One region of the Mesorhizobium sp. CCNWLY176 genome, then DNA from elsewhere that is predicted to be linked to it. Evidence: riboswitches for the same ligand, from Rfam matches in the RefSeq annotation. Region 1 holds a riboswitch; the other holds the start of a gene.
What was found. A riboswitch is a leader RNA that binds a small molecule or an ion and turns the genes downstream of it on or off. The one in region 1 is predicted to bind thiamine pyrophosphate.
Positions count from the first base shown of each region.

Region 2: another riboswitch for thiamine pyrophosphate. It lies ahead of thiC (phosphomethylpyrimidine synthase ThiC); the one in region 1 lies ahead of thiB (thiamine ABC transporter substrate binding subunit).

Region 1 covers NZ_JBBBDZ010000005.1:179,336-191,088, forward strand. The annotation lists gene WBQ96_RS10570 (RNA polymerase factor sigma-32) at 77-937, shown strand; gene WBQ96_RS10575 (M48 family metalloprotease) at 1,113-2,594, opposite strand; gene thiQ (thiamine ABC transporter ATP-binding protein) at 2,782-3,513, opposite strand; gene thiP (thiamine/thiamine pyrophosphate ABC transporter permease) at 3,510-5,129, opposite strand; gene thiB (thiamine ABC transporter substrate binding subunit) at 5,392-6,393, opposite strand; TPP riboswitch at 6,438-6,561, opposite strand; gene WBQ96_RS10595 (thiamine diphosphokinase) at 6,668-7,312, shown strand; gene WBQ96_RS10600 (ABC-F family ATP-binding cassette domain-containing protein) at 7,319-9,133, shown strand; gene WBQ96_RS10605 (hypothetical protein) at 9,629-11,245, opposite strand; gene WBQ96_RS10610 (adenylosuccinate synthase) at 11,305-11,753, opposite strand, start outside.
Region 2 covers NZ_JBBBDZ010000004.1:275,847-287,599, reverse strand. The annotation lists gene thiC (phosphomethylpyrimidine synthase ThiC) at 1-1,721, opposite strand, end outside; TPP riboswitch at 1,841-1,957, opposite strand; gene WBQ96_RS09015 (hypothetical protein) at 2,486-2,680, shown strand; gene WBQ96_RS09010 (carbohydrate ABC transporter permease) at 2,706-3,587, opposite strand; gene WBQ96_RS09005 (carbohydrate ABC transporter permease) at 3,584-4,474, opposite strand; gene WBQ96_RS09000 (extracellular solute-binding protein) at 4,551-5,843, opposite strand; gene WBQ96_RS08995 (ROK family protein) at 6,200-7,075, shown strand; gene WBQ96_RS08990 (GntR family transcriptional regulator) at 7,072-7,815, shown strand; gene WBQ96_RS08985 (sugar isomerase domain-containing protein) at 7,840-8,634, shown strand; gene WBQ96_RS08980 (ABC transporter ATP-binding protein) at 8,692-9,771, shown strand; gene WBQ96_RS08975 (putative bifunctional diguanylate cyclase/phosphodiesterase) at 10,079-11,734, shown strand.

The sequences.
Region 1 (11,753 bases):
ATCCCCGTCTAATGTCCACCCCCGGGTCGGAAGCCTCGAGTATAGAGCAATTGCGCCGGAGTTTGGGAGTGCCCGGATGATTGAAGACAAAGCAAGGCGAACCATGATCCGGGCGGCCATGAAGGCGCCCTATCTCGAGCGTGGCGAAGAGCACGAACTTGCGCTGCGGTGGCGCGACCACCGCGACCAGGCGGCGATGCACCGCATCACCACCGCCCATATGCGCCTCGTCATCTCGATGGCGACGAAATTCCGCTATTTCGGCCTTCCCATCGGCGATCTGATCCAGGAGGGCCATGTCGGCCTTCTCGAAGCCGCAGCGCGGTTCGAGCCGGACCGTGACGTGCGTTTCTCGACCTATGCGACCTGGTGGATACGGGCCTCGATGCAGGACTACATCCTGCGCAACTGGTCGATCGTGCGCGGCGGCACCAGTTCGACGCAGAAGGCGCTGTTCTTCAACCTGCGCCGGCTGCGCGCCAAGCTGGCGCAAGGCCCGGGAATGCTTTCGGGAGAGGCGCTCTACAAGGAGATTTCCACCGCACTTGGCGTTTCGGAATCCGATGTCGCGATGATGGATTCGCGGCTTTCCGGTCCGGATACCTCGCTCAACGCTCCCCTGGTCGATGATGGCGGCGGCTCGGCCGACCGCATGGATTTCCTCGTCTCCGACGATCCCCTACCAGATGAAGTCGTCGGGGAGGCGATCGACGATGAACGGCGCTCTGGCTGGCTGAAGAATGCGCTCCATGTGTTGAACGAGCGCGAGCTGCGCATCATCGAGGAGCGCCGGCTTCAGGACGAGGGCGCAACGCTGGAATCGCTCGGCGAAACGCTTGGCATCTCCAAGGAGCGCGTGCGGCAGATCGAAAGCCGCGCGCTGCAGAAGCTGAGGGTTGCGCTCGTCAAGGAAAGCCCGGCGTTTCTGAGCGCTTGAGGCGACGCTCCTCCTTCTCCCCTTGTGGGAGAAGGTGCCTGAACGCAGTGAAGGCGGATGAGGGGTGTTGGACGGAGTGCAGACGCTGGAGTTTCTTCCAGCACCCCTCATCCGTCTTGGCGCTGCGCGCCAATCCACCTTCTCCCACAAGGGGAGAAGGAAGCGGCGGCTTCATTCACCGATCCGAAACGATCTTCACCTTGTCGCCGGCCGACACGGTGGCGCCGGGCGCAAGGCCGTTGAGCACCCTGAACAGGTCGAGCTTGCGGTCGACGCCGATCATGCCGGCAGCCAGCGTGCCCATTGTCTGCCCGGGCTTGACGGTAACGACGCGGATGCGCAGTGGCTTGAGCGCTGCCTTTTCCGCCTCGCTCAGGACATGGAAACTGCCACCGACCGATCGCGCCACGGCGTCGAGCGAATTGCCGGCCAGCGGTGCTGCCGTCAGCAGGCGATAGACCTGGCCGTTGGCGCGGATGACGGTGACGTCGAATTGCCAGCCGTCGGCCCGCGCCTGGGCGACTGCCGCCTCATTGCCGTTGATGGTCTCGGTGCGCACGCTTGAATCCACCAGTCCGGCAACCCAGCCGCTGCGCAGATAGTCGGTCAGCGACATTTTCGGCTCGATGGTCACGCCGTCGAAGCGGATTGCCATGTCGCCGGGGCCGGTCGCGGTGACGGCTGCTGCCGTATTGTCGATGGCAAAGCCTGCGGGGACCGAGAACGACACGCCAAGACGCGGATGCATGAACGTGTTGCCGCGCACATAGCCTTCTTCCGGCGTGTCGCCGAACAAAAGTCCGTCGATGCCGGCAAGGAAGGAATCGCGATCCTTGACCCCGGTGCCGGGAGGGCCGATCAGGCGGGCATGGCGCTGCGCCAGTTCGATGCGCTGCGGCGTGTTGGGATGGCTGGCCAGGAAGTCGAGGCTTGGATCGGTCGCGCCGCTGATCGAGCGAAAATCGCTGTAGGCGGCCATGGATTGCAGGAAGCGGCCGGCGGCATAGGGATCGAAGCCGGCCTGTCCAATCGCCTTGATGCCGATGGCGTCAGCTTCCAGCTCCTGGTTGCGCGAGAACTGGGCGAGCCGGAGCTTGCCGCGGATCAGCGCCACCTTGGCTGTCTGGCTTTCGCCGAGAACGTCGGTGACGACCTTGTTGGCCAGAACCTCCTCGGCTTCCTTCTGCTGGCGCTGAAGTCCGTGATTGGCGGTCACATGGCCCATTTCATGGGCGATGACGGCGGCAAGCTCGGAGGAATCGTTGGCGAGCGCCAGAAGCCCGCGCGTCACATAGAGATAGCCGCCGGGCAGCGCGAAGGCGTTGACGTTGGGCGAATTGAGGATGGTGATGCGATAGGTCTGGGTCGGGTTGGCCGAAACCGTGGTCAGGCTGCCGACGACCTTGGCGACCATGCGCTCGAGCTTCGGATCGGAATATTCGCCGCCATAGGTCGCCAGAATGCGCGGATGCTGGCTCTTGGCGAGCTCGGCCAGCCGGTTGTTGCGCGAAACGCTGTCGACGGTGACCGGGTTGTCGGACGGGCGGAAAGCAGATTCCGTGATGTTGTCGCCGGTCAGCGCCTGGCAGCCGGCCAACAGCGCCAGAAAAGCCACGGCAAAGCCGAAGCGCGCTGCAGGGCGCACCGGCGAGAGCATCTCTCTGGCTGTGATCCGGCAGGTCGACAGAACGGCTTCCTTTCGTCGGGCAATGACTGCCATCAACGGCAGCCCAGTGTTACGCGGACCTAGCCATACTCTTCCTGGCAAAACAAGAATGCGGATAAGCCCCTGAAACTGCTCTGGCCGCAAATTATGTCCGCTTCCGGGCGATTCAGTCGAATCGCTACGCGCCAGCATCAAAACCAATATAGTCCCGGAACGCCGCAGGTCCATCTTTGGTGAAGAATGTAACGGTTTCACCCGTTGCTGCCACCGTTCCTCGGTCGAGAAACACCATGTTTCCGCCGATTCTGCGAGCATCCTCGGGTTGATGTGTCACGAAAACCACAGTCATGCCGCGTTCGGCCTGAAGCGCCTTAACCAGATCGACCATGTCTTCGCGCAAGGCGGGCCCAAGGGAAGCAAAAGGCTCGTCGAGAAGCAGCACCGGACGGTCACGCACCAGCACGCGGGCCAGCGCGACGCGCTGGCGTTCGCCGCCGGAAAGCTCGCGCGGCAGGCGTTTTGGCTTGTCGCCAAGGCCAGTGCGGTCAAGCGCTTCGGCTATGGCGGCACGGTCAGTTTCCGTGAGGCGCAGGGCCGGCGAACGGCCGAGGCCGACATTCTGCTCGACCGTCAGATGGGCGAAGAGATTGTTCTCCTGGAATACCATGGAGACCGGCCGGTCTGACGGCGGCGTAGCGGTCACGTCGATGCCCCCGATCAGCACGCGGCCCGAGCGTGGCAATTCGAAGCCGGCTATCAAATTGAGCAAGGTCGATTTGCCGGCGCCGCTTGGCCCCATCACCGTGGTGATCGCGGCCGGCTCGATCGCAAGGTCGAAATCGACGCCTGTCTCGCCATAGCTGAAGGCGACCTTGTCCAGCCTGATGCCGGCGCCTGTCCTGTCGGTCATTGCGAAGCATCCTTTCCGAGCCGGTCGGCGACGAGCATCAGCACGAGGCAGAGAAGGCCGAGCATCAGGGCGAGCCCGGCGGCGTCGGCGGTACGATAGCTGCCCATGCGGGCGAGCAGAAGATAGGGCAGCGTCTGCACGGAATCGCTGCCGAACAGCGCGATGACGCCGAGATCGCCAAGCGACAGCGCCGTGGCGAAGGCAAAGGCGGTGGAGAGCGGCCGGCGCAAAACGGGCCAGTCGACCAGTTTCAGGCGATTCCACCCGCTGATGCCAAGCTGGGCGCAGAGGCGCTCGTGCCGCTCGCTGGCGGCGTCATAGGCCGGGCGTATGGCGCGTATGGCGAAGGGCATCGCCATCACCGCATTGACGGTGACGACCATGATCGGCGCAACAGTGAAGACATCGCCGGTGTGGCGCAGCAGCACGAACCAACCAGCGCCGATGACGATGGGCGGCACCACCAGCACGAAGCCGGCGCCGGTGTCGGTCATGCGCTCCAGGAAGGTCTTTTCGCCGGCCCCGCGCCGCAGCGCCAGCGCGCGTCGCGCCATGATCAGCGACAGCGCCAGCATCGCCGACAGGCAGGCGGAAAGCGTTGCCAGCACGAGGCTGGTGATCGTCGCCTGCCGCACCGTGCTTTCGCCAGCGAGGCGGAAAAGATCGGCATCGAGTCCGGCAAGCACGGTCGCCAGCATCGGCCCGGCGACGAAGGCGAGTGCTGCGATGAGAAGGATCGCGTTGAGGGCGGTTTCGCCGCAACCGGCAGAGATATAGCGGCGCTGCGTCACCGACAAATTGGCGTCGCCGGTGGTGTTTGCGCCAAGCCGCATCAGCGCGAAGACGACGGCCATGGTGAGCGCGATCTGCAAGAGCGTCAGCGCTACCGCGCGGGCGGGATCGAAGTCGAAGCGCAGCGACTGGTAGATCGCGACTTCCAGCGTGGTGGCGCGCGGGCCGCCGCCCAGCGTCAGCACGATGGTGAAGGATGTGATGCACAGCATGAACACCAGACCCGCGATCCCCGGCAGGCTGGCCCGCAAGGCCGGCCATTCGATCAGGCGGAAAGCCGGCCTTGCGCCCATGCCGAGCTGGCTTGCCAGCCGCCACTGGTCTGCCGGCACCGTGTTCAGGGCTTCCAGAAAGAGACGCGTCGCCAGCGGCAGGTTGAAGAAGACATGCGCGACCAGAATGCCCGACAGGCCGTAGATGCCGGGCCAATCGCCGCCGCCGATGGTCGAGAACAGGCCGGAGAAATAGCCGGCGCGGCCATAGAGAGCGAGAACGCCAAGCGCCACGACGATGGCCGGCAACGCCAGCGGCACGGCGAACAGGCGCAGGATCAGGTTGCGACCGGGAAATGTTGGATGCCGGGAGAGGGCGCGCGCGACGAAGATCGCGGGGATGATGGAGAGCGCGGTCGAAAGAAGCGCCTGCCACAGCGTAAAGCGGGCGACGCGGAAGAGGTAGGAATCGAAGGCGGCGACGGCGCCGGACGTATCGCGCGCGCCTTCGAGGATCAGGCCGAGGAATGCCCCGCCGATGAGGATGGCTATCGCGGCGAGGGCGATGATGCCGGCGGTGATGCGCGAGTCTGCGGGGTGGGCGGGGTGCATCCTGTGTTTACGCCGAGCGCGCCGTTGATCTGGCAACAGGAGATGCTTGTCGAGATTTGTGTTCTACGTTGCCCCCCTCTGGCCTGCCGGCCATCTCCCCCACAGGTGGGGAGATCAGCAGCTTCGATGTTCCGCTTTTTCTGCTACGCTGACGATTGGCGAAAGCCAAGCGGCCAGCTGATCTCCCCACTTGTGGGGGAGATGGCCGGCAGGCCAGAGGGGGGCAACGTAGAGCGCTCATCTTCCGATCATTCTTTGAGTATTACTTGCTCATAACCCCCAACCACTCGTCCACCCAGGCCTTGCGGTTGGCTGCCACGTCTTCGGCGCTGATCTGCAAGGACTTGGCCGGCTTTACGAGCTTGTCGAAGGCGGGGTTGAGCGGCTTGTCGGTCTTGCCGGCGGGGAACATCCAGTTGGTTTCGGGAATGGCGTCCTGGAAGCCGGGACCCGTCATGAATTCCATGAATTTCTTGGCCAGCGGGTTCTTCGCGCCGGTGGTGGTGATGCCGGCGACCTCGACCTGCAGATAGTGGCCCTCCTCGAAGGCGGCCGCCTGATACTTTTCGCTGCTTTCGGCGATCATGTGGTAGGCCGGCGAGGTGGTGTAGGACAGCACCATCGGCGCTTCGCCCTTGGTGAACAGGCCGTAGGCCTCGCTCCAGCCCGGCGTCACCGTCAGCACGCGGTTCTTCAGCTTGGCCCAGGCTTCCGGCGCCTTGTCGCCATAGACCGCCTTGACCCAGAGCAGCAGGCCGAGGCCCGGCGTCGAGGTGCGTGGGTCCTGTATGGCGATTTTTTCGGACGGGTCGCCCTCGACCAGTTCCTTCAGGCTTTTCGGCGGGTTCTTGAGTTTCTCGGTGTCGTAGACGACGGCGAAATAGCCGTAGTCGAAGGGCACGAAGGTGTCGTCCGTCCAGCCGCCCGGCACCTTGATGCTGGCGAGATCGATGCCGGATGGCGAAAACAGCCCAGTGGCCTTGGCCTCGGCGGTGAGGTTGGTGTCGAGGCCGAGCACGACGTCGGCCTTGGTCGAAGCGCCTTCCAGCTTGACGCGGTTGAGCAGCGCCACCCCGTCGGCCACCGAGACGAACTCGACATCGCAGCCGCACTCAGCCTCGAAGGCCTTTTCCACCTGCGGGCCCGGGCCCCATTCGGCGGTGAAGCTCTCATAGGTGTAGACGGTAAGTTTTTCAGCGGCGAGCGCCGGCAGGGCGGCAGCCACGGCAAGAGTGGAAACAAGCGAGAATAGCAGCGTGCGCATCGGCGCCTCCTTCATATGCGTTGAAAGGGAATTTGAAGCGCCGGGCGTCCGAAGCATCTAATCCCTCCGCCGGTACAAACCGGATCAGGTTCAGCGGGTTGGCCGGGTTTCCCCTTTGCCTCTCAGCCGGCTCACGAAAAATCGTGTCCGGCACCCCGTTAGAGCGGGATCAGACATAGGACCAAGCGAAGAGGCGCGCAAGCGGTAGTTTCGGGCTGCGCGGCGCATTGGCGGCTTCCCGTATGGCCGCGCGGCGTGATAGAGGCGAGCCACCATGAGCCGATTTTTTATCCTGCTTGGCGGCGAACTCGTCCGGACGCCCCGCATCGACGCGCAACTCGAAGGCAGCCGCATCATCGCGGCCGATGCCGGCATCGGCCATGCGGCGATGCTTGGCGTGACGCCGGAGCTATGGGTCGGTGATTTCGACTCGGTGCCCGAAAACCTGCCCGAAAGCTACGCCGCGATCCCGCGCGAGACCTTTCCGGCGGAAAAGGATAATACCGACGGCGAGCTGGCGATCGCGGCAGCGCTCAAGCGTGGCGCGACTTCGCTGGTGCTGGCTGGCGCCTTCGGCGGCCCGCGGGCCGACCATGCCTTCCTGCACCTGGCGCTGGCTCTGAGGTTGGCCGAGCAAGGCACGCAGACGATGCTGACCAGCGGCGCGCAGGAAGGTCACCCGCTACTGCCGGGCACGACCGATTTCGACTATGCCGACGGCACGCTGTTTTCGGTGCTCGGCTTTTCCGAGCTTTCGGGCCTCACCGAACAGGGCGCGAAGTGGCCGCTCGACAATGTCGAGGTCGCCTTCGGCTCCTCGCTGACGCTCTCCAACGAGGTGCGCGGCAGCCTGCGCATCACGCTCGAACGTGGCCGCGCGCTGCTGCTCGCCCATCCTTATCCTCTTCCGGAACACTGAAAAGACATGGCGCCACCGCTTCTCAATCTCGACGGTATCCGGCTGACCTTTGGCGGCACGCCGCTGCTCGACGGTGCCGCCCTGTCGGCCTCGGCGGGCGAGCGTATCGCGCTGGTCGGCCGCAACGGCTCAGGCAAGTCGACGCTGCTCAAGATCGCTGCCGGCCTGATCGAGCCGCAGGACGGCGAGGTGTTCCGCCAGCCTTCCGCGACCATCCGCTATCTGCCGCAGATGCCCGACATGGAAGGTTTTGCGACTGTCCGCGCCTATGTCGAGGCCGGTCTTGGGCCGGCTGATGATCCCTACCGCGCCACCTACCTGATGGAGCATCTCGGCCTGACCGGCGAGGAGCGCCCCGACGATCTTTCCGGCGGCGAAGCGCGGCGTGCGGCTCTGGCCCGCGTGATGGCGCCGGAGCCCGACATCCTGCTGCTCGACGAGCCGACCAACCATCTCGACCTGCAGGTGATCGAATGGCTGGAAGACGAGCTCAACCGCTCGTCCTCGGCGCTGGTCGTCATTTCGCACGACCGGCGCTTTCTCGAGCGCGTATCGCGCGCCACGGTCTGGCTCGATCGCGGCCAGACGCGCAAGCTGGACAAGGGGTTCGCGCATTTCGAGGAATGGCGCGACACCATCCTCGAGGAAGAAGAGCGCGAACAGCATAAGCTTGGCCGCCAGATCGTGCGCGAGGAGCACTGGCTGCGCTATGGCGTGACGGCGCGGCGCAAGCGCAACATGCGCCGGCTGGGCGAGCTCCAGACCATGCGCCAGCGCTTTCGTGGCCACAAGGGTGCGGAGGGTGTCGCGACCATGGTGGCGAGCGATGCCGCAGAATCCGGCAAGCTGGTCATCGAGGCCAAGAACATCGAGAAGAGCTTTGGCGACCTCAGTGTGGTCAAGGGTTTTTCGACGCGCATTCAGCGCGGCGACCGCATCGGCCTTGTCGGGCCGAACGGCGCCGGCAAGACGACGCTGCTGAAGATGCTGACCGGAGAGCTGAAGCCGGATTCCGGTTCGGTGCGGCTCGGCACCAATCTGGAGATTGCCACCCTCGACCAGAAGCGCGAGGCGGTCGATCCGCAGGAAACGCTTGGGCATTATCTCACCGACGGGCGCGGCGACAACCTCGTCATCAATGGCGAGGAGCGCCACGTCGTCTCCTACATGAAAGACTTCCTGTTCAAGCCGGAGCAGGCGCGCACGCCGGTGCGCGAGCTTTCCGGCGGCGAGCGGGCGCGGCTTATATTGGCGCGGGTACTGGCGCGTCCGTCCAACCTTCTGGTGCTGGACGAGCCGACCAACGATCTCGACATGGAAACGCTGGAACTGCTGCAGGAACTCGTCGCCGGTTTTGCCGGCACCGTCATCCTCGTCAGCCACGATCGCGACTTCCTCGACCGCACCGTCACCAGCATCATCGCGCCGGACGGCGAGGGGCGCTGGATCGAATATGCCGGCGGCTATGCCGATATGCTGGCCCAGCGCGGCGGCACGCGGCTGAACGATCGCCGTGCCGTGCAGAAGCAGGCCGGCGATGCACCGCGCGCCGAGAGCACGCCGGAAGCGCCGAAGGGACCGGCGAAGAAACTGTCCTTCAAGCAGAAATTCGCGCTGGAAAGCCTGCCGGGAAAGATGGCTGCGGTGTCTGCCTCAATCTCGACGCTGGAAAACAACATCGCCGATCCTGCCTTCTACGAACGCGACCCGAAGGGGTTCCAGAAAACCATCGCCGCCCTCGACAAGGAGCGCGCGACGCTGGTTTCGATGGAAGAGGAATGGCTTGAGCTCGAGATGCTGAGGGAAGAGTTGGAGGGGTGAGGAGCGGTCGGCCGCAAGGCCGATCAATCGACAACGATTTGTCGATTGAAGCGACGAACGGTGAGAGCCCGGTCTGCGAAGCAGATTGAAACGTCCAGTGGACGTTTCAAAGGGCATCGAACGCCCGAAGGGCCGAAGAGCCCTAGCGGAGGGCCGGGAGGCGTTTCATCGAGGAGCGCTGTGCCCCTGCGACGCCGCGATTGTATGCGGCACGCCTTCTTCCCGTAAACGGCAGGGCGATCGTGTATGAACACCCCCACCCCTAACCCCTCCCCACAAGGGGGAGGGGGATCTGGTTACGCCTGAGCGAGGCGCCAATCATTGATGGTGTCGTGCGGCATGGCAGCCGCAAAATTCCCTCCCCCTTGTGGGGAGGGTTAGGGTGGGGGTGCTTCATAAGGCGGCGTGATCGCAGTTTATACGCGATTGCCTTGCTGTTCGCGGGGAGAAGAAGCCCCCGCGACCTTTGCTCCATCCCTATTCAGGATAACCCAATCACCCGCTGCGGGCAGCGTCCCAGGCTTTCATCGCCTCGTCGAAGGCCTTCTGGCCGGGAATGCCCTTTTCCATGGTGAACAGGGCGCGGCGGCCGGATTTGTAGACAATCGGCACGTCGATCCAGCTCTGGCGGCGCAGCAGGGCCATGTTGGCGTCCATCTCCTGCTTGCCGTCGTTGAGCGCGACGAGGAAGAAGCCGTCGGCGATCTTGGCCGGAATGCCGATCAGCGGGCTGCCGGCTTCCTGTTCAGATCCCTTCATCGACACGCGCAGGATGTTTTCGATGCCGCCGCCCTCGAAGCCGTCGGGCGTCAGGAAGATGACCTCGATGATGTGGCTCGCCGGCAGCGTCTGGTCCGCGTTGCGGCGGATGGTCATGCGCAACTGCAGATCCTTGCCGGGAATGGTCGCCTCGGCGCGGATCGCCGGCTCAGGCGGCAGGTCGCCGCCCGGCGATTCCTGCACCACCGACCAGACGATGCTGCCCGGTTCGGCCGAACCTTCGGCGACGTTGGTGCGTTCCTCGTAGAAGATCGCGCGCTGCCCGACGGCAACGCCAGGCTGGGCAGCCGGCGCGCCGGGGGCGGCAGGTGTCTGGCCTTGCGCGGCAGGTGGCGCTGCCGGGTCCGTGGTTGCACCAGGTGCTGCGGGGGCGGGCGTCTCCGGCGGCTGGGTAACGGCGGCGACGGAGGTTCCCTCGCCGATGGCGGCAGGTCCGCCGGCGGGGCCGGGATCGATCTCGGAGCCGTCGGCGTTCAGGCGCTGGGTGAATTTGGGCTCGCTGTCTGTGCCGCCATTGGCCGGTGGCGGTGCCGCGGGCGAGGGTTGCTCCCCGGCCGGCGGATTGGCAGCGGTGTTGGTCTCGGGCTTTGCCGGGCTCGTTGCCGGTGGTGTCACCGAAGGCGTCGTCGTCGCCGTCTTGCTTCCGTTCATGCCGAACAGGCTGGCGAAGGCATCCTTGTTGAGCCAGACGCCGTAGCCGCCACCAGCGATCACGGCAAGGGCGATCACAGCCGCTATGAGCCCGCCATAGCCGCGCTTGCGGGTTTCGTTTTCCCGCTCGTCGGTTTGAATGTCGTCGTCGTCATTTTCTGGACCGAACACGTCTTCCCGGACAGGGGCTTCGCTTCGGGCCGGCGCTGCGGTAGGAGGCGGCGCCACGACCGGCGTGGTTTTTGGCCACAATTCACCCTTGGGGGCAGGCTCGGCCTTGGGTTCCATTCTGGGCGCAGGGTTGAATGCAGCCGGTGCGGGCGCTGCCGGCACGGGTGGCTTCGGCGCGCTGTCGGCCTTGAATGTATTGTCGAAACGCGGCTTTGGCGGCTCGGTCTTCTGGCGCTCGATGGAGGCGAAGACGTTTTCCAGCTCTTCCAGCGGATCGCTGCTGATTTTCGGACCGGGACGCGGCGGATATTCCTTCTCCACCGCCTCGATGGCATCTTCCAGCGCGCGCTTCTGGCGGTCGACGACGGCCTGCGGCGGCGGCGGGTTTATCGCCGCGAGCTTCGCGGCAATTGTTCCGCGGGCCTTGTCGTAGACCTTCTGGCGCAGTTCGGGCGTAGCTTCGCTCAACCCATCCAGCGTCTTTTTCAGAACCGCAACGAAATCTGCCATGCTTTGTCGACCTGTGGTTTCCTTCCCGCCTAGCCGCAAAGCGGCGGGAAGGGGCAAAATTAGTCTTGAAAGGGATCGGTCACAAGTATTGTGTCGTCCCGCTCAGGGCTGGTTGAAAGAAGCGCCACCGGCGCGCCGATCAGTTCTTCTATATACCGAACATACTTAACAGCCTGTGCCGGCAGATCGTTCCAGCTGCGTGCGCCGGCTGTGGTTCCCTTCCAGCCTTCCAGCGTCTCGTAGACCGGCACGACGCGCGCCTGCGCGCCCTGGCTCGCCGGCAGATAGTCGATCGCCTCGCCGTCCAGCGTGTAGCCGGTGCAGACCTTGATCTCGTCGAGGCCGTCGAGCACGTCGAGCTTGGTCAGCGCGATGCCGTTGATGCCGTTGACGGCGACAGCCTGGCGCACCAGCACGGCGTCGAACCAGCCGCAGCGGCGCTTGCGCCCGGTGACGGTGCCGAATTCATGGCCTTTCGTGCCGAGGAATTCGCCGACTTCATTGTCCT
Region 2 (11,753 bases), on a different contig from region 1:
GCTTCAGCGCGGATGTCATGCGAGATGCGCATCGAACAGAATTTCGGCCCGCACATAGAGCAGAAATGCGCGACCTTGTGCGCCTCCTTGGGCAGCGTCTGGTCGTGGAAGGACCGCGCCGTCTCGGGATCGAGCGAGAGATTGAACTGGTCCTCCCAGCGGAACTCGAAACGCGCCCGCGACAAAGCATCGTCGCGGATCTTTGCCGCTGGATGCCCCTTGGCGAGATCGGCGGCGTGGGCTGCGATCTTGTAGGTGATGACGCCTGTCTTGACGTCGTCGCGATCGGGCAGGCCAAGATGTTCCTTCGGCGTGACATAGCAGAGCATCGCCGTGCCGAACCAGCCGATCATGGCTGCACCGATGCCGGAGGTGATGTGATCGTAGCCGGGCGCGATGTCGGTGGTGAGCGGTCCAAGCGTGTAAAAGGGGGCCTCGCCGCAGACGGCAAGCTGCTTGTCCATGTTCTCCTTGATCTTGTGCATCGGCACATGGCCGGGGCCCTCGATCATCACCTGGCAATCCTTCGCCCAGGCGATCTGCGTCAGTTCGCCAAGTGTCTCCAGTTCGGCGAATTGCGCGGCATCGTTGGCGTCGGCGATGGAGCCGGGGCGCAGGCCATCGCCGAGTGAAAAGGCGACGTCATATGCGCGGCAGATGTCGCAGATTTCCTCGAAATGCTCGTAGAGGAAGCTTTCCCTGTGGTGGTGAAGGCACCATTTGGCCATGATCGACCCGCCGCGGCTGACGATGCCGGTGACGCGATTGACGGTCAGCGGAATGTAGGGCAGCCGCACGCCGGCATGGATGGTGAAATAGTCGACCCCTTGCTCGGCCTGCTCGATCAGCGTGTCGCGGTAGACCTCCCAGGTCAGGTCTTCGGCGATGCCGCTCACCTTCTCCAGCGCCTGATAGAGCGGAACGGTGCCGATCGGCACGGGTGAATTGCGGATAATCCATTCGCGGATGTTGTGGATGTTGCGGCCGGTGGACAGGTCCATCACCGTGTCGGCACCCCAGCGGATCGCCCACACCATCTTTTCGACCTCCTCGGCCATGGACGAGGTAACGGCAGAATTGCCGATATTGGCGTTGATCTTGACCAGGAAATTGCGGCCGATGATCATCGGCTCGCTTTCCGGATGATTGATGTTGGAGGGGATGATCGCCCTACCGCGTGCAACCTCGTCGCGCACGAATTCCGGTGTGACATAGTCGGGGATCGCCGCTCCGAAACTTTCGCCGTCGCGCTCCAGAGCCGCATACGCCCTATCGCGTCCGAGATTCTCGCGAATGGCGACGAACTCCATTTCAGGGGTGATGATGCCGGCGCGGGCATAGGCAAGCTGGGTGACCGCACGGCCGCCCTTTGCCTTCAAAGGCTGGTTGCGCACCGGAAATTCCGGCGTCAGCCGATTTCCGGAAACAAAGCCGTTGTCTCCCGGTTTTATGACGCGGCCTTCGTAGCGCTCGACATCGCCACGCGCGACGATCCAGTCTTCGCGAAGGCGCGTAAGGCCTCCCTCGATATTGGTCGTAACACTCGCGTCGGTGTAGGGGCCGGAAGGGTCATAGACCGTCACTGGCGGTTCGCCCGCGCTCGGATGCACTGAAATTTCGCGCAGGGGAACACGCAGGTCGGGATGGATAACACCGGGTTTGTGGATCTTGCGAGACGCCGGCAGTTCGCCGACGGTCACGGTTGGGGTCAAGGCATTCATATGGACCTCCTTTGCTTGGTCGCATTGGAGACCCAGTCCTATGCCGAAAGGAGGATAGAGAGGCTTCGCCTGCCGAATCCGGGAATCTGCCCGGAATAATTCTGCTTGGGTCTGCGACCCGCGAAGCTTCCGCACCGTCCCTACGCCAGTATGAACTGGATCAGGTTCAACGGGTCACTGCGCTGCGAGAGCCAGCAGTATCTCAGCCCCTTGTCGGGACTCCCCTGGTGAGGCTCAAGGGTGGATGAATTTGCCGGGAGTTGTCAACCGCTGAATTGTTCTGCGTTGTGCAGTTCGGTGGACTGCACGCGGGCTGACGGCTTTGTTCAGAGGTTCTTAACCATACGTCCGGCATCTTTCTTCGAGCGCTGTGTATTGAGTGCGCATTTCAGCACCGGTCGACGGGCAATGTTCGTTGACTGGTGCTGATCGAAAGATCGGAACGATGAACTACGAATCCCCTTACGATTGGACCGGCACCAAGGTGCGCCGACATAGGCGCCTGCAGATCGCCGCATGGGTTTTGATTGCGATCGCAATATTGGGTGCAGTTCTCGCGGCTGGAATGCTGCTGTAAATCCTCCGAAAAGGAATGCGCTTCGAGCCGCCGGCTGAGCGCCATAACGATAGCAAATACTGATAAACTTTATCAGCAATCATTAAAATTCTAATCTTATCTTATTGATTTTGCTAATTTTTCGTTGAGCAGAATCACGCACGCTCCATGGGTGCCTCGCCTTTGAGGCGCTCTCTTGGAGCCCAATATGAAACAGCGCTTTGAACTTGTCCTGGAGCCAACCGATCTGTGGACCGTTTGGGACAACGAACTGGATGAGCCGGTTGTTTTCGCCGATCGGCTTCTTGCCGGGCTAAGCAAAGGCGAGGCCGAGGCCGCGCGTCAAATCCTTCTGGAGGTAAAAAAGAACCGGAAGAAGGAAAAGCCGGCCGACGCAGCCTGATCGACGCACGTCAGTAAGCCTTCCTTCAGCCCTTTACGCCGGAGCCGACGATGCTGTCGACGAAGAAGCGTTGCAGGAAGACGAACAGGACAAGCGGCGGAAGTACAGCAAGCGTCGCCCCGGCCATGACGAGGCCGGTGTTCATGGCGCCACGGTTGTAGCTCAGGAGCCGGCTCAGGCTGATGACGATCGGATACTGATCGCTGTTGCCCTGAAGCACGGTCAAAGGCCAGAGATAGCTGTTCCAGTGATAGACGAAGGCAAACAGCGCCAGTGCTGCGATTGCCGGGATCACGCTTGGGGCGACGATGCTGAAGAGAATGCGCAGTTCTGACGCGCCATCGACCCGTGCCGCATCGATCAGGTCGTCGGGAACGCCGGCAATGAACTGGCGCATCAGGAAGATGCCGAAAGCGTTGGCAAGGTTGGGCAGGATTACGCCGCCTAGACTCGCATTCAACCCGAGCGAACCGACGATCCGATAGAGCGGAATGAGGGTCACGATGGGCGGCAGGAACATCGTGGCGATCAGCAGTGCAAAGAGAAGGTTGCTGCCCCGAAAACGGTATTTGGCGAAGGCATAGCCTGCCATCAGGCTGGTCAGCAGGATGCCGGCGGTCGTCACCGAAGCAATGACGAGCGAATTCCACATCGAGCGGCCGACATTGATGACACCGGCAACCTTGTCATAGGCATCGAAGCTCGGGGAGCGCGGCAGCCAGACGGGTGGCACCTGCATGGTTTCGGCAGTCGTCTTGAAGCTTGAAAGCACCATCCAGACAAGCGGAAAGGCCGATGCGACGACCACGACCAGCATTAGCGTCGCAACAATCACGTCGCCGCCCGTAGGCCGCACCCTGCGGAAAATCAGCCCCCGCGTCGGCGCCTGATTGGTCGTGGCAGTCATTCTTCGTCCTTCCGTCTGGCAAAGGCGAACAGGGCGAAGATCACGATGATCAGCGACAGCATCAACGTTACCGCCATGGCAGACCCCAAGCCGCCTTGCGCGCGCTCGATGCCGACCCGGCGGATATGGTAGGTCAGCACATTGGTCGAGCCGACCGGACCGCCCTGGGTGATCAGCGCTACCGGCTCGAAAACCTGCACGGCATTGATGACGGCAATCACCGCGCTGAACAGCAGTGTGCGGCGTAGCAGCGGTAGGGTGATCGCATAAAACTGCTGATGGGGTTCGGCCCCGTCGATCCAGGCGGCTTCATAGAGGCTACGCGGGATCTGCGTCAGGCCTGCGATGACCAGCACGGTGAAATATCCGACCTGCTGCCAGACATTGAGGAAGACAATGGATATCAACGCCGTTCCAGGTGAGGAAAGCCATGGCTGGCCCCCAAGCCCAATCCAGCCAAGCATCTGGTTGAACGGGCCTTCGCTCGGCGAATAGAGCTTCGACCAGACGAGGGCTACCGCGATCATCGGCACCATATAGGTCGAGAACAGAACGGCGCGCAGGAAATTGCCGCCTGCAACATTGCGCTGGTAGACGAGCAGTCCGAGCCCGACGGAAAGCGGCAGGATCAGTATAACGGACAAGGCCGTGTAGATTGCCGTGTTGACGAAAGCGCCCTTGAAGTCGCGGCCGATCGAGGTCGGGCCGAAAATCTCAAGGAAATTGTCGAGCCCGACAAAGCGCGCGGTCTGGAATCCGGTCTGTGTCGACCAGTCCTGCAAAGACAGCCAGATTGTAAGCGCCATCGGCAGCAAGATGAATACGCCGATAAGGGCAACGGCCGGGGTGAGCATCACCCACACGGAGCCGCGATAGGAAGTAGTCATGAAGCTGCCTTGTAAATGCTGCGTAAATGCTGCGGGAGCCATCGGTAGACGGCTCCCGCTTGCCCGGGCCGACCGGTTATTTTGCGGCGCGTTCCAGGATGGAGACTGCGTCGGTCTGTGCGTTCGCCTGCGCATCCTTGGCTGAAACCTGGCCGTATTGCAGCGCCTCGATCGTCTGTTGCAGGGATTCGCTGAACTCCTGGCCGCCAAGCACCACCGGGAACGGCTTGGCGTCTGCCAGCACGCTGACATAGCCGGAGAGGAACTCGGAGCCGAGCTTGTCCTTGAACGCATCCACGTCGGAGGTGCGTGAGGGCAGGATACCCATCGACATCAGGATGTTGGCCATTGCCGATGAGCCGTTCGGTCCCGATTTCGCGCCGTTCAGCCAGGCAAGGAAATCCCAGGCCGCTTTCTGCTCGGCCTCGCCGGCACCGGCATTGACCACCGTCATCCACGAATAGGAGATGGAGCGCGGTTTGTCGCCGTTCGGGCCGACCGGAATGGGCGCGGTGGCGATGTTGGAGAACTTGTTGCCCATGCCCGTCTTCAGCGCACTTTCCCACCAGTTGGCCATGATGATCATGCCGGTCTTGCCGGAGACGAAATTGTCGAGGAACGGCCCGGTCGTATTCGCGTCGGCGGTGGCCATTGCCGGATCGGTGGACCCGGCCTTGATCAGGTCTTCGTAAAGCTGGAACGTCTCACCGGCAGCCTTGCTATCAAGCATCGGCTTACCGTCGGTGACGAGATCGCCACCGTTGGAGACGAGAAGCGAGGAGAACGGATGCACGACGCCTGCCGCCCAGGAGTTGATCATGCCGAAGCCCTGCTGGCCGGCGTCCTTCTTGGTCAGTTTGGCAGCGGCGTCCTTGAATTCGTCCCAGGTCTTGGGTGGGCCTGAAATGCCTGCTTCTGCAAACAGCGCCTTGTTGTAGTTGAGTGCGTAAACGTCGATCTCGTTGGGGATGCCGTAAAGCGTGCCGCCGACACTTGCCGCCGAAACGACACCCGCTGGCCAGGCGCCTTTCACCTCGGTTGCGACCGTTTCAGGTGCAGGCGTCACCAGTTTGTCGCGCGCGAGTTCGGGCAGCCACAGATCGTAGATGCCGGCAATGGTCGCGCCGTCCGCGCCGCCGCCTTGCGAGCGCAGCGTGGTCAGGAGATCGCCGAACGGGACCGCCCTGACGGTCACCGCCACATCAGGATTGGTCTTGGCATATTCCGTCGCTGCCTCTTCCAGAAGGGCAACGGTCTCGGGCGCCCAATGGGTGAGGTAGGAGATTTTGACTGCTTCGGCAAAAGCCGCTGTCGGCAGCGCCATGATGCCGGCAGCGAGCGCGTATTTGATCGTCCAGACGAGTCTCATGAAATAGGTCCTCCAACTGATCTGATTATGTTCCCGGGTAGCATTCTTTGACAAGAGGTTATAACGTCATATTCATATCTGCAAGGGGAGGTGTTCGCGGTGGTTTCGGTTGGCCGGTGGGGAACAGATCCGGTGATCTGCGACCAGAAAATCTGGCTAACCTGCGGTCTTCGCCCTTGAGCGGCAGCATTCGGAAATCATCTTGCCTGCAAGTCTTCATGACGTTATAACAACATGATCTATGTAAACGCACAAGGCCGGCGCAAAAGAAATGGGAAATCGCATCATCGGAAAGTCAGGCCGCTCATGAGGGCAGGGTTTCAGACCTTTAAACCGCACGCTGCGAGGCTTGGTCGATGACGCAGGTGCTTGCCATCGATCTCGGCGGAACGCAGCTGCGCGCAGCGGTTTCCAGCGGCGATCCCACATCGCTGCGCGATCTCACAAGGGAGCAAGCACCGGCCAGCCTCGCTGACTTCACCGGCCGCCTCGCGGCGTTGCGGGCGGAGGTGGGGGATGTGACGGCGATTGGCCTTGCCGTGCCGGGTCTGGTCGAGAATACGCAATGTCGCTGGATTCCCAATCTACCCTATCTGGACGGTCTCGACATCGCGGCACTGTTCCCGGATCTGCAGATCGGGCTCGGCAACGATGCCCAGATATCTCTGCTGGCCGAGAGCGCTGCGGGTGCGGCACGCGGTACCTCCGACGCCATCCTGCTGGCGATTGGCACGGGCATCGGCTCAGCGGTTCTCGCCAATGGCCGGATCGTCGCCGGTGCGCGGGGTGGGGCCTGTTCCTTCGGTTGGGCCTGCGCCGACATGGACGATCCCGGCGACGATCGCAGCGGCTGGCTCGAACGCATGGCAGCCGGCCGGGCGCTCGATGACATCGCCATTCGCCTGGGCAAGGCAAATGGAACTGAGTTGATCACTGCGGCGCGCGAAGGTGACTCGGCTGCGATTACAGCCTTGCAAAAGCCGGTTCAAAGCCTGAGCACGGCGCTTGCCGGTGCGGTCGCGCTGCTCGATCCGGAAGTGATCCTGATTGCCGGCGGCATTTCCGCGGCACTCGATGTGCTCGGCCAACCCGTTCTTGACGCGATGCGCAGGCAGCTTCCGGCGCATTTGCGTCCGATCGAAATCAGAGCCGGAACCTTCGGCGCACGCGCCGGAATAGTCGGCGCAGCACTTGCCGGCGCGGCCGGACAAAACTGGAGACAGATACGATGAGCCAGGCGACCTATTCCCAACCCGATCGCCGTCGACCGGAACCGCTCTGGTATCAGGTCGAGGAGGCCATCCGCACCATCGTCAAAAGCGGCGAGTGGCCGACCGGCAGCCAGATTCCCGCCGAGGATCGCCTCTGCATCATGTTCGGCGTCAGCCGCATCACGCTGCGCCATGCCTTGCGCAATCTCGAGGAGCAGGGCCTTCTGCGTCGCGAACATGGCCGTGGCACCTTCGTGCGCAGCGCCAAGCTGGTTGCCGGCACGCGTGAGCTGACAAGCTTTACGCAGGAGATGGGCAATCTCGGCCTGGTCGTCGGCTCACGCCTGCTCGACTTCGGCCTGACCACTGCGGATGCAGCGGCGGCCGCCGCCCTGGAAATCGAAGAAGGCGAACCGGTCGTGCGCATCCGCCGCCTTCGCCTTGGCAACGACGCGCCGATCGGCATCCAGACGGCGCAGCTGCCTGTGGCGCGGGTGCCCGATTTTCTCGAACCAGGCCCGCCTGAAGGCTCGCTCTATGAGGCTCTCAGCAGGCGCTACGGCATCAATCCGGTGGAGGCGCGGGAAATCTATCGCGTGGCTTCCGTGGGCGCCGAGGATGCCGCACTGCTGGACCTGCCTGCCGGAACCCCGGCTTTCGTCGTGGAACGCATCACCACCGACGAGCGCGGCCCGTTCGAGTTCACCGTCTCGGTCATGCGCGGCGATCGATACGAAATCCGTTCGACGCTGCGTTCCTAACCAATCACCAACAGGAGAATTATTGTGTCCGACCTCTATATTGGCCGTCTGGCTGCCCTGATCGAACAGGCTTCGAAAGCCAATGCCGAAGCGTTCGAAACCGCCTCCGGCCGCTTTGCCGACACGCTTGCCGGCGGTGGCCTGGTCCATCTCTACGGCTCGGGTCATTCGGTCCTGCCTTGCCAGGAAGCCTTTCCGCGCTACGGCACCTATGTCGGCTTCAACCCGCTGACCGACCCCCGTGTCATGTGGCACAATGTGCTCGGCGCCGGCGGCGTGCGGGAATTGCTCTGGCTCGAGCGCACCGAAAACTACGCAGAGAAATTCCTCGATCACCAGCCGCTCAACGAAGGCGACAGCATCATCATTTTCGGCCATAGCGGCCGCAACGCGTCGGGTATCGAAACCGCGCTCTATGCCAAGAAGCGCGGCATCTTCGTGGTGGCGATCACCAGCAAGAACAATCTCGACAAGCCGGCTACGCACTCCTCGGGCAAGCGGCTGGCGGACGCCGCCGACCTCGTCATCGACACCTGCTCTCCGATCGAGGATGCCATAGTGCCGGTCGAAGGCTGGAGCCGCCCTGTGTCGGGTTCTTCGACCGTTCTGGCGATGATCATGACGCATGAGCTGATCGCCCGCACTGCGCAGAACCTTGCCGACCGCGGCATCGAGCTTCCGACCTTCGCTTCGCCGACCATTGCCGGTGTGACGCTCCACGACACCGACGTCATCTATGGCGTTTATCGCGAGCGCATGCTCGAGGCGCAGAAGAAGCACCTGCCGGCGTTTCAGGCAAAGATGCGCGGCGAGAAATAATCTGTCCGGGCGGCGGCGCAAGCTGCCGCCCGGCCTTCCTTCTACGGAGACCCGCCTATGGCCTCGATTGAACTGCGCAGCCTGAAGAAGTCCTTCGGCGCGGTCGACATCATCCACAATCTCGATCTCAGGATCGAGGATGGCGAATTCGTTGCCCTGGTCGGACCGTCCGGCTGCGGCAAGTCGACCTTGCTGCGGATGATCGCCGGCCTTGAGATGGCAACCGAGGGCGACATCCTGATCGGTGACAAGGTCGTCAACGACCTCAACCCGCGCGAGCGCAACATTGCGATGGTGTTCCAGAGCTACGCGCTGTATCCGCATATGACGGTCGCGCAGAACATGGCCTTTAATCTCAAGCTGTCCGGCAAATCAAAGGCCGAAATCAAGACCCGCGTCGATGAGGCCGCGCGTATGCTCGATCTGACCGCGCTGCTCGATCGGCGCCCGGCGCAGCTTTCGGGCGGCCAGCGACAGCGTGTCGCCATGGGCCGCGCCGTCGTGCGCAACCCGGCGATCTTCCTGTTCGACGAACCCTTGTCGAACCTCGATGCCAAGCTCCGCGTCCAGATGCGTGCCGAGATCAAGTCGCTGCACCAGAAAGTGGCGACGACTTCGCTCTATGTCACCCACGACCAGCTCGAAGCTATGACGCTCGCCGACCGTATCGTCGTTTTGAATGGCGGGCGTATCGAACAGCAAGGCAGCCCGCTCGATCTCTATCGCAACCCGGCAAATCTTTTCGTGGCGGGCTTCATCGGCTCACCTGCCATGAATTTTCTTGAGGCGACAGCCGTTTCGACGCCGAAAGGATTGGCCGCGAAGCTGGAGGGAGGCAATTTGCTGCTGCTTGAAACAGCTTCTGCGGCGCTCAAGGAAGGGCAGGCGTTGACGATCGGCATTCGACCGGAGCACCTGATGCCCGTTTCCGGAGGCGGTCTGCTTTCCGGTGCGACCCGTATCGTCGAGCCGACCGGGGCACAGACCCATGTGATTTTCAACTATGCCGGGCAAGATGTCGTGGCGGTCGTGGATGGCATGCACGACGCAGCCGTGGGACGACAGTTTGATGTTTCGGCAGCAGCAGGCCAGATACATGTTTTCGACAGGCAATCCGGCACGCGGCTCGGTCACTGATAAGTTCACATGATGAGGTTTGTAGCTTTGGCTAATTTGCAACTTGACCGAGCAAGCATGATTGTCGCGGCAATGCCGCCGATCTTTCGGTCGTAAAGAAAGCGTTCATCCTTCCCGCGTGCGGATATTTGCACGCGCTTCCCTGGTTATGCTATTTCTACCTTCACCTTAAGGTGAAGCGATGCGGAATTTATACCGTTTGTGGGACCGGCTCTTACGTCCAAAGACTTGGGGGGTCGGGGCGAAGACCGACGGTTTTTCCTTAGGCGACCCTCTCTCAGGGAGCGACGCGCGCCTTGCGGACCATTTGACGAACACCACTGACATCGTTTCGTTCTATGACCGCGACTTCCGCCTGACCCATTACACCACCAAGCTCAAGAGCATCCAGGGTAACGTGGTCGCGGCAGGCGCCGCGATCTGGGAAGTCTATCCAGGGTTTCTCGACACGAGGCTTCGCGGCGAACTTGACCGCGTGCTTCACGGTGGCTCGCCGACAACGATCGATCTTCGGGCCTCCGGCGATGAAACGCCGCGATCGGCTTTCGTTTTTGGCGTCGTAAATGGTGTGGGGATCATTGAATCCCGGGAAACCGGGCAGGGCGGGCGGACGATTGCCGAGGAGCAGGAACATGTAACGCTCCTTCATCAGGCGACACACGACGTTCTGACCGGCCTGCAGAATCGCCGCCGCTTCAGCGAGCGGCTGCAGCAGGCTTTGACTGTGGTCGATGCTTTGCAGGAGAAGGTGGCCCTGCTGCAAATCGACCTCGACGAGTTCAAGGCGGTCAATGACACGCTCGGCCACGGCGCGGGTGATGCCTTGCTCCAGCTCGCCGCCGGCCGGATACAGGACACGCTGCGGGATGGCGAGTCGGCTTACCGGTACGCCGGCGATGAATTTGCCGTCATCCAGTCGGGAAAGGAACAGCCTGTCGAAGCCGAACGTCTTGCGGATGCGCTGATTGACGCGCTCAAGGCGCCGTTTGTGATCAACGGCATTCCGGTTTTCATCGGCGCAAGCATCGGCATCGCTTTCGGGCCGGAGCACGGAACCGAAAGCGAGCAGCTGATGAAAGCGGCCGACATTGCGCTCTATGCGGCCAAGAGAGATGGGCGCGGCTGTGCACGGGTCTTCAATCGCTCGATGCTGCTTTTGCTCGAACAACGCGAGAATCTGCGGCGTAGCCTGCGAATGGCGCTCGAGCGCAGCGAGCTGTACCTGGAATATCAGCCTCTCTTCAGCACGCCTTCGTCCGTCGTCGGCTTCGAAGCGTTGCTGCGCTGGCGGCATCCCGAGATCGGCACAATTCCTCCGAGTGTGTTCATACCGATCGCCGAAGCCGATGGCCTGATGGACGAGATCGGTCGATGGGTGCTTGAGGAAGCCTGCCGCGAAGCAACGACGTGGCCCTCTTCACTGACGGTATCGGTGAATTTGTCTCCGGCGCAATTCCTCAGCGGGTCGCTTACCGATAGCGTCGCCCAGGTCATCGATGCCGTCGGGCTGCGTGCCGACCGACTTGAATTCGAGATAACCGAAACGGTTCTCCTCGAGCAGACGATCGATAATCTCGACACGCTTAACACTTTGAACGTGCTGGGTATTCGGATCTCGCTCGACGACTTCGGCACCTACTACTCTTCGTTGAGCTATCTTAAAAACTTCCCCTTCGATACGTTGAAGATCGACCAGTACTTCATAAACGACCTTGAGACCGATCGGAAAAGCCAGACGATAGTCCGGTCCATCATCGGACTTGCCCATGGACTGGGGATCAGTGTCACCGCCGAGGGCGTCGAGACGAAGGGCCAGGCGCGGTGGCTGAAGAAGGAAGGCTGCGACTGCCTGCAAGGCAATCTGCTGGGACGGCCTATGGGAGCGGAGGCGGCGCGCAATTTCGTCAGGCGTTCGGCGCATGTGACGAGCAGCGGAAAGGAGGAGCGAAATCGGGCAGTTTAGACTGCGCCCGGCACGTAGG